Regions from separate parts of the Pseudomonas sp. B414 genome, predicted to be linked through region 1. Evidence: predicted binding sites of a transcription regulator. Region 1 holds the regulator's gene; the other holds the start of a gene.
The links. The regulator FliA, encoded in region 1, starts transcription of late flagellar genes. The targets are predictions, from matches to a motif close to CTAAAGTTTNNNNNNNNNNNGCCGNTAA.
Positions count from the first base shown of each region.

Region 2: ACZRMH_RS09030 (flagellar protein MotY) is a predicted target of FliA. The motif match lies at 5,110-5,137, and genes of this name have one in related genera.

Region 1 covers NZ_JBUZTQ010000016.1:14,588-22,669, reverse strand. The annotation lists gene ACZRMH_RS14940 (chemotaxis protein CheA) at 1-132, opposite strand, end outside; gene ACZRMH_RS14935 (protein phosphatase CheZ) at 194-982, opposite strand; gene ACZRMH_RS14930 (chemotaxis response regulator CheY) at 1,002-1,373, opposite strand; gene fliA (RNA polymerase sigma factor FliA) at 1,576-2,316, opposite strand; gene fleN (flagellar synthesis regulator FleN) at 2,316-3,143, opposite strand; gene flhF (flagellar biosynthesis protein FlhF) at 3,262-4,584, opposite strand; gene flhA (flagellar biosynthesis protein FlhA) at 4,596-6,725, opposite strand; gene ACZRMH_RS14905 (fimbrial protein) at 7,221-8,082, opposite strand, start outside.
Region 2 covers NZ_JBUZTQ010000007.1:185,519-193,600, reverse strand. The annotation lists gene argF (ornithine carbamoyltransferase) at 1-593, opposite strand, end outside; gene grxD (Grx4 family monothiol glutaredoxin) at 1,050-1,391, shown strand; gene bfr (bacterioferritin) at 1,483-1,953, opposite strand; gene ACZRMH_RS09050 (bacterioferritin-associated ferredoxin) at 2,152-2,370, opposite strand; gene ACZRMH_RS09045 (peroxiredoxin) at 2,647-3,249, shown strand; gene rnt (ribonuclease T) at 3,327-4,001, opposite strand; gene pyrC (dihydroorotase) at 3,998-5,044, opposite strand; gene ACZRMH_RS09030 (flagellar protein MotY) at 5,200-6,105, shown strand; gene ACZRMH_RS09025 (argininosuccinate synthase) at 6,233-7,450, shown strand; gene ACZRMH_RS09020 (hypothetical protein) at 7,527-8,082, opposite strand, start outside.

The DNA.
Region 1 (8,082 bases):
AATGGCATTGAGCAAATCCGCATCATCCGGTCGGCTTTCCAGCTCGACCAGTTGCTCGGACAGCAACTCCAGAATTTCGCCGGCTTCAACCAAAAAATCCTGAAGGATTTCTTCATCGGCGCCGAAGCTCATGTACGTGCTCCTTGAAATAGGCTCGTAGCGCCGGGCAACAGCGCCCGCACGTCCACCAGTCCTAAAAACCTAAACTGGACAGCAAATCGTCTACATCATCCTGACCGGATACGACGTCATTACGTGTATCGGCATGAATCTGCGGACCTTCACCCTTGGCCTGGTTTTTTTGCGAATTATTTTCAGCGCGCAGTGCATCGCGGTCGTGCTCGATCCCGGCAAAGCGGTCCACCTGGCTGGCCATGAGCACCAGCTTGAGCAGATTGCTCTCAACATCCGTCACCAATTGCGTCACGCGCTTGATCACCTGACCGGTAAGGTCCTGGTAATCCTGAGCCAGCAAAATATCCGTAAGGTTGGCGGAGACCACCTGGTTTTGCGTTTCGCTGCGTGTCAAAAAACTGTCAACCCGACGCGCCAGCTCGCGAAATTCCTCGGCACCGACTTCGCGACGCATAAAGCGCCCCCAGTCTGCACTCAGGGCCTTGGCTTCCTGACCCAGACCGTTGACCAGCGGTGTGCTGTTTTCCACCAGGTCCATGGTCCGATTGGCTGCCGCTTCCGTGAGCTTCACAACATAGGCCAAACGTTCGGTGGCATCCGTGATCTGCGACACTTCTTCGGCTTGCGGCGTGCTCGGATCAATATGAAAATTGACAATGGCACTGTGCAGTTCTCGGGTCAGCTTGCCGACTTCGCGATACAGCCCGCGATCGCGGGTCTGGTTGAGTTCGTGAATCAACTGCACGGCATCGCCAAACTGGCCTCTTTCAAGGCTTTCGACCAATTCGTGAGCATGTTTTTTCAGGGTCGATTCAAAATCGCCCTGTGTAGCTTCGTTATGCTCCATAGCGCCCCCAGGCAACCGATCAACCGATGCGATCAAAGATCTTTTCGATTTTGTCTTTGAGTGCAATCGCCGTGAACGGCTTGACTACATAACCGTTCACACCGGCCTGGGCCGCTTCGATAATCTGCTCGCGCTTGGCTTCAGCGGTCACCATCAGCACCGGCAGGTGCTTGAGTTTTTCGTCTGCACGCACATGGCGCAGCAGCTCGATACCGGTCATGCCCGGCATGTTCCAGTCGGTCACCAGAAAGTCGATCTGCCCCAGGTTGAGGATCGGCAACGCCGTGATGCCGTCATCCGCCTCGACCGTGTTGGTGAACCCGAGGTCACGCAACAGGTTTTTAATGATCCGCCGCATCGTTGAAAAGTCATCAACGATGAGGATTTTCATGTTCTTGTCCAATTCGACCTCCAAGCAGTCTTTAGCGCGCTCACTTCCTGAACGCGCCATTCAATCAATTCGTTATCAAACACAGCCTAAATCGACTGTGGGAGCGGGCTTGCTCGCGATGCGGGCGGCGCGGTTTTTCTGATTCACCGTGTCGATCCCATCGCGAGCAAGCCCGCTCCCACAATAAGTGCGCGCCTTGCCTTCAGTGCGCCCGCCACTGCCCCAGGCGTGCACGCAGACGTGCGGCGCACTGGCTGTGCAACTGGCTGACCCGGGACTCGCTGACCCCCAGCACTTCGCCGATTTCCTTGAGGTTCAGCTCCTCGTCGTAGTACAGCGCCAGCACCAGCCGTTCACGCTCGGGCAAGTGGGCAATTGCATCGGCCAGGGCGGCCTGGAAGCGCTCGTCTTCCAGATCCCGCGACGGCTCCGGGTGGGCACTTGCGCCATCTTCATGCAGCCCTTCGTGTTCGCCGTCCTGCAACAGATCGTCGAAACTGAACAGGCGGCTGCCCAGGGTGTCGTTCAAGATGGCGTAATAATCATCAAGGCTTAACTGGAGTTCGGCCGCAACTTCATGATCTTTAGCGTCACAACCGGTTTTTGCTTCAATTACCCGAATGGCATCACTGACCATGCGCGTATTTCGATGCACCGAGCGCGGTGCCCAGTCGCCCTTGCGCACTTCATCGAGCATCGCGCCACGGATGCGAATCCCGGCATAGGTCTCGAAACTCGCACCCTTGCTCGCGTCGTATTTACCCGACACTTCCAGCAGGCCGATCATCCCGGCCTGGATCAGGTCATCCACCTGCACACTGGCCGGCAAGCGCGCTAGCAGGTGATAGGCAATGCGCTTGACCAGGGGCGCGTAGCGCTCGATCAGCTCATACTGGCTGTCACGCGACGACTTGCTGTACATGCGATAGCCGCTGGCTGTCATTAAAAGCGCCCTCCTGCTTGCTGCACCAGACGCTCGACAAAAAACTCCAGGTGCCCCCGGGGGTTGGCGGGCAACGGCCAGGTATCCACTTTCTGTGCAATGGCTTTAAACGCCAACGAACACTTGGAGCGCGGAAACGCTTCGTAGACGGCGCGCTGCTTTTGAACGGCCTTGCGTACGCATTCATCGTAGGGCACGGCGCCCACGTACTGCAGGGCCACATCCAGAAAGCGGTCGGTGACCTTGGTCAGCTTGGCAAACAGATTACGGCCTTCCTGCGGGCTCTGGGCCATGTTCGCCAGCACACGAAAGCGGTTCATGCCGTAATCGCGGTTGAGCAGTTTGATCAGCGCATAGGCATCGGTGATCGAAGTCGGTTCGTCGCAGACCACCAGCAGCACTTCCTGGGCGGCGCGGACAAAGCTGACCACCGACTCGCCGATCCCGGCGGCGGTGTCGATCACCAGCACATCCAGGTTATCGCCAAGGTCGCTGAACGCCTGAATCAAGCCGGCATGCTGGGCCGGGCTCAGATGCACCATGCTCTGGGTGCCCGAGGCCGCCGGCACGATGCGAATTCCGCCAGGGCCCTGGAGCAATACGTCGCGCAGCTCGCAACGCCCCTCGACCACATCGGCCAGGGTGAATTTGGGGGTCAGGCCCAACAGAACATCGACGTTCGCCAGCCCCAGGTCCGCGTCCATCAACAGAACGCGCCTGCCCAGCTCGGCCAAGGCGATGGACAAGTTGACTGACACGTTAGTTTTACCGACGCCACCCTTGCCGCCGGTCACTGCGATCACCTGTACGGGATGCATGCTGCCCATGATCTTTCTTTACCTTGTCTTACTTAGACGCGGCTACATGCGTTGGCTGCTCGTTCCCCAGCGGAACAAAACCTTCAGACCATCAGATGTAGGTACATTGCAACGTAATCTTGCTACCTCAGCCAACCCGCTTGGGCGGGCTGTGGTAAATATCAGCGAACATGTCAGCCATGGCTTCTTCGCTGGGTTCTTCCTGCATTTGCACACTCACTGCGCGGCTCACCAACTGGTGCCGCCGCGGCAAGTGAAGGTCATCCGGAATCCGTGGCCCGTCAGTGAGGTAGGCCACCGGCAGATCGTTACTGATCGCCAGGCTCAACACTTCGCCCAGGCTTGCTGTTTCATCCAGTTTAGTGAGGATGCAACCGGCCAATCCGCAACGCTTGTAACTGAGGTACGCGGCCGTCAGCACCTGCTTCTGACTGGTGGTGGCCAATACCAGATAATTCCTGGCCTTGATCCCCCGCCCGGCAAGGCTTTCAAGCTGCAGGCGCAGCGCCGGGTCGCTGGCTTGCAGGCCAGCGGTATCCACCAGCACCACGCGCTTGCGCACCAGCGGCTCCAGGGTCTGCCCCAGGGACTGGCCGGGAGCAACGTGGGTCACCGGTACATTGAGAATCCGCCCCAGGGTCTTGAGTTGCTCCTGGGCACCAATACGAAAACTGTCCATGCTCACCAGGGCGATATTCTGCGCGCCGTACTTGAGCACATAACGCGCCGCCAGCTTGGCCAGCGTGGTGGTTTTACCCATCCCGGCAGGGCCGACCATGGCAATCACCCCGCCCTCTTCCAGCGGCTCCAGCTCCGGCGTGGCGATCATTCGCGCCAGGTGCGCCAGCAGCATCCGCCAGGCCTGGCGTGGTTCTTCGATACCCGCCACCTGCGCCAGCAAATCCCGCGACAGCGGCCCGGACAGGCCGATACGCTGCAAGCGGCGCCACAGATTGGCCTGCGCAGGCTTGGCATCCTGCAACTGGCTCCAGGCCAGCGAGCCGAGCTGGACTTCAAGCAACTCACGCAGGCCATTCAACTCGTGGCGCATATTGTCGAAAGCACGCTGATCGATCGTTGGTGCGGCGGGCACTGGTGCAGGGCGCGGCGGCTCTTGCAGGGTCGGTTCAATCAACGGCTCGGCGGCGGTCAGCGGCAACCCGGCAAACAGCTGCCGGTTATCGCCAGCACCGGCCTCGCCGTCACCGCGCAGGCTCAACTCGGCCTGGGCCGAAACAATCCGCGACTGGGTCTTGCGCAACTCTTCTTCAAGCTCGATGTTCGGTACACGGGGTGCCAGCGCGGACAACTTGTAGTCCAGGGCCGCAGTCAACTCAACGCCCCCGGCAATCCGCCGGTTACCGATAATGGCAGCGTCGGCCCCCAGCTCATCACGAATCAGCTTCATGGCCTGACGCATATCGGCGGCGAAAAATCGCTTCACTTGCATAAACCAAACCCTCAGCCGTTAGGGCCTACTGTCGCAACGATCGTGACCTGCTTGTTGTCAGGGATTTCCTGGTAAGCCAGTACATGCAGGTTGGGCACCGCCAAACGGCCAAAGCGCGACAGCATCGCGCGTACCGGGCCTGCCACCAACAAGATAACCGGGTTGCCTTGCATCTCCTGACGCTGAGCAGCGTCGATCAACGAGCGCTGGAGTTTCTCTGCCATGCTTGGCTCCAGCAAAACGCCCTCTTCCTGGCCTTGTCCGGCCTTCTGCAAACTATTGAGCAATATTTGTTCCAACCTTGGCTCCAAGGTGATCACAGGCAGCTCGGACTCAACGCCTACAATGCTTTGCACGATGGCGCGGGACAGCCCCACCCGTACCGCGGCAACCAAAGCGGCAGTATCTTGACTCTTATGGGCATTGTTGGCGACGGCTTCGGCAATGCTGCGAATATCGCGCACCGGCACCTGCTCGGCCAGCAAGGCCTGCAATACCTTGAGCAACTGCGACAGACTGAGAACCCCAGGCACCAGCTCTTCAGCCAGCTTGGGCGAAGACTTGGCCAGCAACTGCATCAACTGCTGCACTTCTTCATGACCGATCAGCTCATGGGAGTGTTTGTACAGAATCTGGTTAAGGTGCGTTGCCACCACAGTACTGGCGTCCACTACGGTATAGCCCAGCGACTGCGCCTGACTGCGCTGACTGACCTCAATCCATACCGCTTCCAGACCAAAGGCCGGGTCTTTGGTGGTAATCCCGTTGAGGGTGCCAAATACCTGGCCCGGGTTGATCGCCATTTCGCGGTCGGGGTAGATCTCGGCTTCGGCCAGAATCACCCCCATCAGGGTCAGGCGGTAGGCACTGGGCGCCAGGTCGAGGTTGTCGCGGATATGCACAGTGGGCATCAGAAAGCCCAGGTCCTGGGACAGCTTTTTACGCACGCCCTTGATCCGCGCCAGTAACTGGCCACCCTGATTGCGGTCCACCAGCGGGATCAGCCGATAGCCGACCTCAAGGCCGATCATGTCGATGGGCGTGACATCATCCCAACCCAGCTCCTTGGTCTCTTGAGCACGCGCAGGCGATGGCAGTAGCTCCTGCTGGCGCTGCACTTCTTGCAGGGCCTGAGTCTTGACCACGTTCTGCTTTTTCCACATCAGATACGCTACGCCACCGGCGACTGCAGCCAGGCTAAGGAAGGAGAAGTGCGGCATGCCCGGCACAATCCCCATTACCGCCATCAGGCCTGCCGACACTGCCAACGCCTTGGGCGAAGCGAACATCTGGCGATTGATCTGCTTGCCCATGTCTTCGGAGCCCGAAGCACGGGTCACCATGATCGCGGCAGCAGTGGACAGCAGCAGCGATGGCAGCTGCGCCACCAAACCGTCACCGATGGTCAGCAAGGCATAGACCTTGCCCGCTTCGCCAAAGGTCATGCCGTGCTGGAAGATACCCACGGCCATGCCACCGATCAGGTTGATAAACAGAATCAACAGACCGGCAATGGCGTCACCGCGTACGAATTTGCTGGCACCGTCCATGGAGCCGTAGAACTCGGCCTCCTGGGCGACTTCCTGACGGCGCATCTTGGCCTGGTTCTGATCGATCAGCCCGGCGTTGAGGTCGGCGTCAATGGCCATTTGCTTGCCGGGCATGGCGTCGAGGGTAAAACGTGCACTGACCTCGGAAATACGCCCGGCACCTTTGGTCACCACCACAAAGTTGATGATCATCAGGATCGCAAACACCACGATACCCACTACATAGTTGCCGCCGATCACCACTTCACCGAAGGCCTGGATCACCTTGCCGGCTGCGGCGTGGCCCTCCTGGCCGTGGAGCATGACCACCCGGGTCGAGGCCACGTTGAGCGCCAGGCGCATCAGGGTGGCGACCAGCAGAATAGTGGGGAATACCGCAAAATCCAGAGGCCGCAAGGCATAGACGCACACCAGCAGCACCACAATCGACAGCGCAATATTGAAGGTAAAAAACACATCCAGCAGGAACGCCGGGATCGGCAACATCATCATTGCCAGCATCACCAGCAACAACAACGGCACACCCAACTGCCCCTGCCCCAAACCGGCCAGGCCGCTGCGTGCGGTGTTGATTAACTGAGAGCGATCCAGGGACATTGCGACAAACCTTTAGCAAACTTTTGACGCCGTATGCGCCGTAGAGCCTGCCTGTGCAAGAACCCTTCCAACTTTGGCCATTGGCCATATCAAAATCAAAAGCCCCCCCCTGACCTCAATGCTGTTCACTTAAGAGCAACGCTACTCAATTGTGGGAGCGGGCTTGCCCGCGATGGTCTTCTGGGCGCCGCATTTACTAAGTAAATGCGCGTCATCGTTTACGATCATCGCGGGCAAGTCGAATCGTCGCACCGCCGCTCCCACAGGGGTTGAAATCGCTTAAGTGAACAACATTGCCCCCCTGACCTAACCAAAAGGCACTTGGATGGGAGCTGGCTTGCTCGCGATGCCCGTAAACGATAGCCCGTGCTTACTGGCTAATTGCGCCCTTGCTGAAACTTTCGCGAGCAGGCTCGTCCCACGGCTGAGGCCACAAGGGCCTTGATCATCCGGAGGCAGCCTGGAATTTTTTGTGCTGAATGCAAAAACTCAAGGCGCGCTCAAGACCAACGTGGCGCTCGCATCAAAGGGCCCTGCCTTAGGCACGCTGCCTGTTCTGCGGAAAAGCGTAAACAACATAGTGTTTCTCCCTGAACTGTTGGTGATATTGGTTCTGAAAGAACCACCCGGTGGTACTAGCGAACTGAAATGAATCATCGCGGTGGCCAGATCAGGATTACTGGTGGCAAGGGCACGTGGGTTGAACGAAGAGGGGCTACCCAGAAACTTGATATCTATGGGTGAATCAATACCGGCATCCGGGCATGAATAATCCAGAACGACAGTTCGCCGGTAGGGTGTGCCCTCTGGTATATCCCCTGAGATTGCAAGAGGATCAATCGAACCAAAGTCAATATTAATTGGATTGTTATTATTAATCGTGCAGGTTGACGGGCTCAAATTGAGTTTGTTATCAGCATGGATATTGATAAACGTTGTGAAAAGTTGAGCCGGAAATATGACACTTGAGAGGCGCATCTCCAAATTGACGGTAGCAATGAGTGACTTATCCTTGATCTCAATATATTTGCCAGGCGTCGTAACGATATCCAAATACACACCACTTATCACGCGCACATAAGGCCCTGCGACATGTTTCCCCAAGAGAACACCAGACTGCACAGGTGTCGGATAGTAACTATTAGTCGACGTCACCAGGCCGCCCCGAAGATGACTATATTGCGGGTGAAACCTGACAGCATCGGACGCGGTTGTTACAGTTAGAACAGGCGAAATTGTATCCGGCCACGTTTGCCTGCAGTTCAATACATACTGATTCAGCAATACTTTATTGATGCTTTTGTTTGCTGCCACTTCGACATAGGCAGTAAACCCGTGCGTCTGCACATCA
Region 2 (8,082 bases), on a different contig from region 1:
TCACCTGCCAACGCCACGAATTCCGGGTTTGGCTCATAGCCTTCGGGGCAGGCAACACGCAACTGGAAGTCGAACTGGATGGCTGCTTCTATATAGCTGTTGCACATGTTGTTGCCGTCACCAATCCAGGCCACGGTCTTGCCTTTGATCGATCCGCGATGTTCGAGGAAGGTCTGCATATCGGCCAGCAGCTGGCACGGGTGCAGGTCGTCTGACAGGCCGTTAATGACAGGTACGCGGGAATTGGCTGCGAACTCGGTGAGCGTGCTATGGGCGAAGGTACGGATCATGACGGCGTCGAGCATGCGCGACATCACGATGGCACAGTCGCCGATCGGCTCGCCACGACCCAGTTGGGTGTCACGTGGCGACAGGAAAATGGCCTGGCCACCAAGCTGGATCATGCCAGCTTCAAATGACAGGCGGGTACGGGTCGACGACTTCTCGAAAATCATGCCCAGTACACGACCTTTCAGGGGTTCGAAGAGAACGCCGCGTTCGCGCAGGTCCTTCAGCTCGATACCGCGACGGATCACGCTGACTAGCTCTTCGGGCGTGCAATCCATCAGGGAGAGAAAGTGCCTTGCGCTCATCATTAACTACCTTTTTTGCAACGACCGCAGATGCTCAAAGCCGGGGTTTTCGGGAAAACGGGCGAGACCTGCGGCGAAAGCCGCACGGGGCGACGAAATAGGGGAAGGCGCGATCTTATAAGGAAATGTCGCGTCTTGCCAATAAGGTCGCGTGTATAGAGGTTTGAGCGGGTCTTGCGCTGCATGAGCACGCGGCCATAACCAGGTTTAACCGGTTTGCCTCACCTCAGCTGCTCATTTGTACACTGCCCTGACGTTGCTTGGCAATTGTGCGGGTCAGGTTACGGTTACCAGGCTGGTGGTCGCTGCCGAGCAACTAAGGCTGCGATGGGGGGCTTTCAACGAGCCACTACGGGTTGGATTGTCTGTCGGGGAGACCGAGCGTGACGCTCGGCTTTCCGTTACAATATGCCACCGTGCCGACATCTGAGTCGGAAAGTTCAGCCGAGGTGCTCCGTGGATATCATTGAAACTATTAAAGACCAGATTGCCAACAACACCATCCTGCTCTACATGAAAGGCTCCCCGAATGCCCCGCAGTGCGGCTTTTCGGCTAAAGCTGCTCAGGCAGTCATGGGCTGTGGCGAGAAGTTCGCTTACGTGGACATCCTGCAGAACCCGGAAATTCGCGCCAATCTGCCAAAATACGCCAACTGGCCAACTTTCCCGCAGCTGTGGGTCGGTGGTGAGCTGGTCGGCGGTAGCGACATCATGGCCGAAATGGCTGCCGATGGTTCTTTGCAGGCTTTGATTAAAGAAGCTGTAGAGAAAGCCGCTGCAAACAAGACTGAAGCCTGATGACAGTCGCGTAGTTACAGTTGTCATGTAACGCGCATAAAAAAGCCCCGCCCCTGTGATAAGCAGGGCGGGGCTTTTTAATGGGTGTTAGTTACTCACCCATTTGCGATTGCAGGTAATTCTCAATACCTACTTTATCGATCAGGCCCAACTGAGTTTCCAGCCAGTCGATATGTTCTTCTTCAGATTCAAGAATATCTTCGAGCATCTCGCGGCTGCCAAAGTCGCCTACGACTTCACAGTGGGCGATAGCGGCCTTGAGGTCGGCGTGGCCGGTCTTCTCGATGCGCAGATCGCACTCCAGCATTTCCTTGGTGTTCTCGCCGATATGCAGCTTGCCCAGGTCCTGTACGTTTGGCAGGCCTTCCAGGAACAGGATGCGCTTGATCAGCTTGTCCGCGTGTTTCATCTCGTCGATGGACTCGTGGTACTCATGTGCACCCAACTTCTCCAGGCCCCAATCCTGATACATGCGTGCATGCAGGAAGTATTGGTTGATTGCGACCAGTTCATTGCCGAGAATTTTATTGAGGTGCTGAATAACCGAAATGTCGCCTTTCATGGCTGGAGCCTGCCTTATTTAACTGTATATACGGCAGAGTTTGAGCCGCACCTTGCTGGCTGTCAAACCTAAGTATTTGAATAATAAATGAAAATTAATCGGAATAAGAATGTTTGTGTTCCGCGTCTTGGCCCTAAGCACTTGAATTCTGAGCATAAAAAAACCGGACACAAGGTCCGGTTCTTTGAAATCTGTTGTTCAGGCGACTGAATATTCTGCCGGAAAACTCATGACGGCCTGGCTGGTTTGCAGTGAAGCCAGGGTTTCGCGAACCACTTGCTTGGCCACACATGCACATTTACCGCATTGGCTGGCTACACCGGTCGCTTCGCGCACTTCACGGTAGCTGCAGCAACCGTCGTAGATTGCGTCGCGGATTTTTCCATCAGTGACGCCGGTGCAAAGGCAAACGTACATAAATAAGAACCATCGCTGGTTGGGATTCAATGCCAAGGATCTTAATGTTAACGAGAATGATTGTCAAAGTACCTTGAGTCTCAATTGAGCTTTGTTGGCACTGTGCTGACGAACGGTCTGTTACGGATTTTTGCCAGAGCTGAAAAAGGGTTAAGGCCGGTTCCGACGAGCGGTGTATGATGGTCGGTCATTTTTACGCAGGGGCTGGCCACACGACTGCAGTTGCACGATGGCGGTCAGATCCTGTTCTTTGCGTAGCACACCAGGAGATATCCAATGAGCGTACTCGTAGGCAAACAAGCCCCTGACTTCACCGTCGCCGCCGTACTTGGCAATGGCGAAATCGTTGACAGCTTCTCGCTGTCCACCGCCATCAAAGGCAAATATGGCCTGGTGTTCTTCTACCCGCTGGACTTCACTTTCGTATGCCCGTCCGAGCTGATCGCTCTGGATCACCGCATCCCTGAGTTCCAGGCGCGTAACGTTGAAGTGGTTGCCGTGTCCATCGACTCCCATTTCACTCACAACGCATGGCGCAACACGCCAGTGAACAATGGCGGCATCGGCCAGGTGAAATACACCATGGCTGCCGACATCAATCACGCCATCTGCAAGGCTTACGACGTTGAAACCGAAGGCGGCGTTGCTCTGCGCGGCGCGTTCCTGATCGACGACAAGGGCGTTGTCCGTTCCCAGATCGTCAACGACCTGCCACTGGGCCGTAACATGGACGAGCTGCTGCGTCTGGTAGATGCTCTGCAATTCCACGAAGAGCACGGCGAAGTGTGCCCGGCCAACTGGAAAAAAGGCGATAAGGGCATGACCGCTTCCACTGCAGGTGTAGCGGCTTACCTGACTGAGAATGCTGACCAGCTGTAAGGGTAGCTTTCAGGCATAAAAAAACCGGACCCAGTGTCCGGTTTTTTTATGCTGCGGGAATGGCCTGAACGACAGGATCAGTCGTTGAAGTCTTTCCAGCCGCCCATTTGTTTCCAGCTGTTGACGATGCCACAGAACAGCTCGGCGGTTTTTTCGGTGTCGTAACGTGCCGAGTGCGCCTCACGCCCGTCAAAATCGATGTCGGCGGCCTGGCAGGCTTTGGCCAGTACTGTCTGGCCATAGGCCAGGCCAGCAAGGGTCGCGGTGTCGAAGCTGGAGAACGGATGAAACGGGTTGCGTTTCATGTCCAGGCGCGCGACAGCTGCGTTGAGGAAGCCCAGGTCGAAGCTGCTGTTGTGGCCGACCAGAATGGCGCGCTTGCAACCATTGGCTTTCAGGGCCTTGCGTACGCCCCGGAAGATATCGGTCAGGGCCGTCTCTTCACTGACAGCCATGCGCAGCGGGTGATCGAGCTTGATTCCGGTGAATTCCAGTGCAGCGGCTTCGATATTGGCGCCTTCAAACGGCTCTACACGGTGGAAATAGGTGTGTTCAGGGAACACAAAGCCTCTTTCGTCCATGCCGATCGTTACGGCAGCAATTTCCAGCAAGGCATCAGTAGCACTGTTGAAACCGCCGGTTTCAACATCGATTACGACCGGCAGATAACCGCGAAAGCGCTCTGCCATCGGGTGGCGTGGTCCGCCGCCATGGCCGCCTTCGTGTTCGTCATCATAATGGTCGTCACTCACAGTTGTTCCTCCAGCAGGCGCCAGCGCAGTTTTTCACCGGCGCGCAGCGGAATTACGGTCAGCTCGCCGAAAGGCAGGCTGGCAGGGGCGGTCCATTCCTGGCGAACCAGGGTGATCTGTTCGGTGCTGACGGGCAGTCCGTAGAAGCGCGGGCCGTTGAGGCTGGCAAAGGCTTCCAGTTTGTCCAGCGCATTGCGCTGTTCGAAAGCTTCAGCGTACATCTCGATGGCTGCGTAGGCGGTATAGCAACCGGCACAACCGCACGCTGCTTCCTTGGCGTGCTGGGCATGGGGTGCCGAGTCGGTGCCAAGGAAAAACTTCTCGCTGCCGCTCGTGGCTGCATCCAGCAGGGCTTCCTGATGGGTGTTGCGCTTGAGGATCGGCAGGCAATAGAAGTGCGGACGAATGCCGCCAACCAGCATGTGATTGCGGTTGTAAAGCAGGTGGTGAGCGGTGATGGTTGCGCCGACGTTGGCCGGGGCCTCGTTGACGAACTGCACGGCTTCTGCGGTGGTGATGTGCTCAAACACGACTTTCAGCGTCGGGAAACGATCGACAACGCGGCGCATATGCTCGTCGATGAAGATCTTTTCGCGGTCAAAGACGTCGACGCCAGCGCGGGTCACTTCACCATGGATCAGCAAAGGCATGCCGACTTCGGCCATGACTTCCAGAACCGGGAAGATCGCGTCAATGCTGGTAACACCGGAGTCGGAGTTGGTCGTTGCCCCAGCCGGATACAGCTTGGCAGCATGAACGAATCCGCTGGCCTTGGCCGTACGAATGTCATCTGGCTGTGTTCGGTCAGTGAGGTACAGCACCATCAGCGGCTCGAAACGGCTACCGGCCGGGCGAGCAGCCAGAATGCGCTGGCGATAGGCATCGGCTTCGGCAGCATTACGCACCGGAGGTACCAGGTTGGGCATGATGATGGCGCGGCCAAAAGTGCGCGCGACATCCGCGACAGTGTGAGGCAACACAGCACCATCGCGAAGATGTATATGCCAGTCGTCGGGACGCAGCAGGGTCAGGCGGTCAGACATTGGGAATTCCAGGCGGGTCGAACTGAGGTGAATGCTACCGGAAAAGACACTGTCAGGCACTCGCTATCAAGTTTTGTGATTGCTGACCGATATCTGATGGGTATGTCGTAAATCTGTGGACTGTGTTTTTGCAGTACAAGCCTTTGGAGCCTCCCGTGCGCCAGTGTTATTTCATCCTGCTCAGTATGTTTGCCAGCCTGCCGGCCATGGCTCTGACTTTTCAGACACGGCTGGAGAATATCGAGTGGAAAGTGGAAGGCGACAAGTTTGAATGCCGATTGATTCAGCCCATCACCGATTTTGGTTCAGGCGCTTTTGTCAGACGTGCAGGAGAGCAGGCGGTGTTTCGCCTCAATGCCTACAACTCGATGCTGGGCGAGGGCTCTGCAAAGCTATTGGCCGCTGCAGCGCCGTGGCAACCGGGCAGGGGGGACATCGATCTGGGGTCGGTACGGATCGGCCGAGGCCAGGTACTGTTCAACAGTTCCCAGGCCCAGGCGGCCAATTTGTTTCGAGGCTTGATCGAGGGGCGCAGCCCATTGGTCAGGCATTACTCCCGTGAGGGTAATGTCTCGGAGGTACGCTTGTTGCCTGCCAGGTTCCGGCAGGCTTACAGCGATTACGAGGCGTGCACGACAAAGCTTTTGCCGAAAAACTTCGAACAGGTCAGGCAAAGCCAGATCGGTTTCCCCGGGGGCGGTACCGAGCTGGACGCTGCGGCGCGAATTAACCTGCAAGTCATGGTGGAGTACTTGAAGGCCGACCCAACGGTCAACCACGTAATCCTCGACGGTTACTCCGACAACCAGGGCAATCGTCTGACCAATCGTGAGCTGTCCCGGCGCCGGGCATTGGCGGTAATGGAGTACTTCAAGCTGAGTGGCCTGCAGGAGTCGCAGATCACGGTGCGCTTTCACGGTGAGCAATACCCCTTGGCGACGAATACCAGTCCGGCAAACCGTGCGAAAAACCGCCGGGTAAGCGTCCGTCTGGAGCGACTCCCGGAGCCTGAAAAAGCAGCGCCATCTGTAGGCGTCGACAACCCTGCGGCCATTTCCTGAGGTAAGGCTGTCGTCGCGTCTTTGATATAAACTGTCGCTTTGTCGTCTTAAGCTGTCGCGCCTCTGTAATTTCATGGATATGGGCGGTAGACTGTTCGGCTTTTCGAACAACCCGTGGAGTGATGGCATGGCGGACGTAAACAAGGTCGTTCTGGCTTATTCGGGCGGCCTGGACACTTCGGTGATCCTGAAGTGGCTGCAGGATACTTATAACTGTGAAGTCGTAACCTTTACCGCTGACCTGGGTCAGGGTGAAGAGGTCGAACCTGCACGTGCCAAGGCGCAAGCCATGGGCGTCAAGGAAATCTACATTGATGACCTGCGCGAAGAGTTTGTTCGAGACTTCGTTTTCCCGATGTTCCGCGCCAACACTGTTTACGAAGGCGAGTACCTGCTGGGTACTTCGATCGCTCGTCCGCTGATCGCCAAACGCCTGATTGAAATCGCCAACGAAACTGGCGCAGATGCCATTTCCCACGGCGCAACGGGTAAAGGCAATGACCAGGTTCGTTTTGAACTGGGTGCCTATGCCTTGAAACCAGGGGTCAAGGTTATTGCTCCTTGGCGTGAGTGGGACTTGCTTTCCCGTGAAAAACTGATGGATTACGCTGAAAAGCATGCAATCCCGATCGAACGTCACGGCAAGAAAAAATCTCCGTACTCGATGGATGCCAACTTGCTGCACATCTCTTACGAGGGCGGTGTGCTGGAAGATACCTGGACCGAGCACGAAGAAGACATGTGGCGTTGGACCAAGTCGCCGGAAGACGCGCCTAACACGCCGACTTATCTGGAGCTGACTTACCGCAACGGCGATATCGTTGCGCTGGACGGTGTTGAGATGACTCCGGCCACCGTGCTGGCCACGCTCAACCGTATTGGCGGCGAGAATGGTATCGGTCGTCTCGACATCGTTGAGAACCGTTACGTTGGCATGAAGTCCCGTGGTTGCTACGAAACTCCGGGCGGCACCATCATGCTGCGTGCTCACCGCGCTATCGAGTCGATTACTCTGGACCGTGAAGTGGCTCACCTCAAAGACGAGTTGATGCCAAAGTACGCCAGCCTGATCTACACCGGCTACTGGTGGAGCCCTGAGCGCATCATGCTGCAACAGATGATTGATGCTTCCCAGGCTCATGTTAACGGTGTTGTTCGCCTTAAACTGTACAAAGGCAACGTAATTGTTACTGGCCGAAAGTCTGATGAGTCGTTGTTTGATGCCAACATCGCAACCTTTGAAGAAGATGGCGGTGCTTACAACCAGGCTGACGCTGCCGGCTTCATCAAGTTGAATGCATTGCGCATGCGCATTGCTGCAAACAAAGGCCGTAAGTTGTTCTGATACGTGCCCAGATAAAAAGCCCCGGCCGATTGGTCGGGGCTTTTTTTTGCTTGAAATTCAGGCGCTTGTGGGCGTATCAGGGTGAATTCAGGATGGCCAGTCGGTGTGTGTTTATGTTGTAACTGATAATCGTGGTATGGGCGATGGCAGAAGCATGCTTGAATTTTTCGATAGCAAGTCGTAGAGCCTCTGGCGGGATGTTTGAGTGCTTGTGGGTAAGTAGCAGCAGTACGTCATGCTTGTGAATTTGGTTTTTGTATTTGCGTGTTGCCTTGTAATAACTATGCAGCACATCTTCGGGTGTGCTTTTGGCGGATGGCCGTAACTGTGGGTGGCTCAGGTCAATGAGATGAATACTTTGTAAGTCGATAGCTTCTATCAGCACCTGGCTTTTTGTAACGAGTGTTTCGGGGGCTTTTTCAGTTACAGAAAAGGGAGGTGGGGCGCAGTCGTAAATCCTTTGCTCTTGGGGCAGGAAGATAAAGTTCTGTGGGCTATAAAGGTTGTATTTAATGCCTGAAAGTTGCACAGGGGGAAAAGGACTTTGTACGGGTGTTTCGGTGTTTTCAACCCGCGTGGCTGGCTCCATGCACGGCATGGCGGAGCAAGGGGTTGCTGTATGAGTGTTTTCG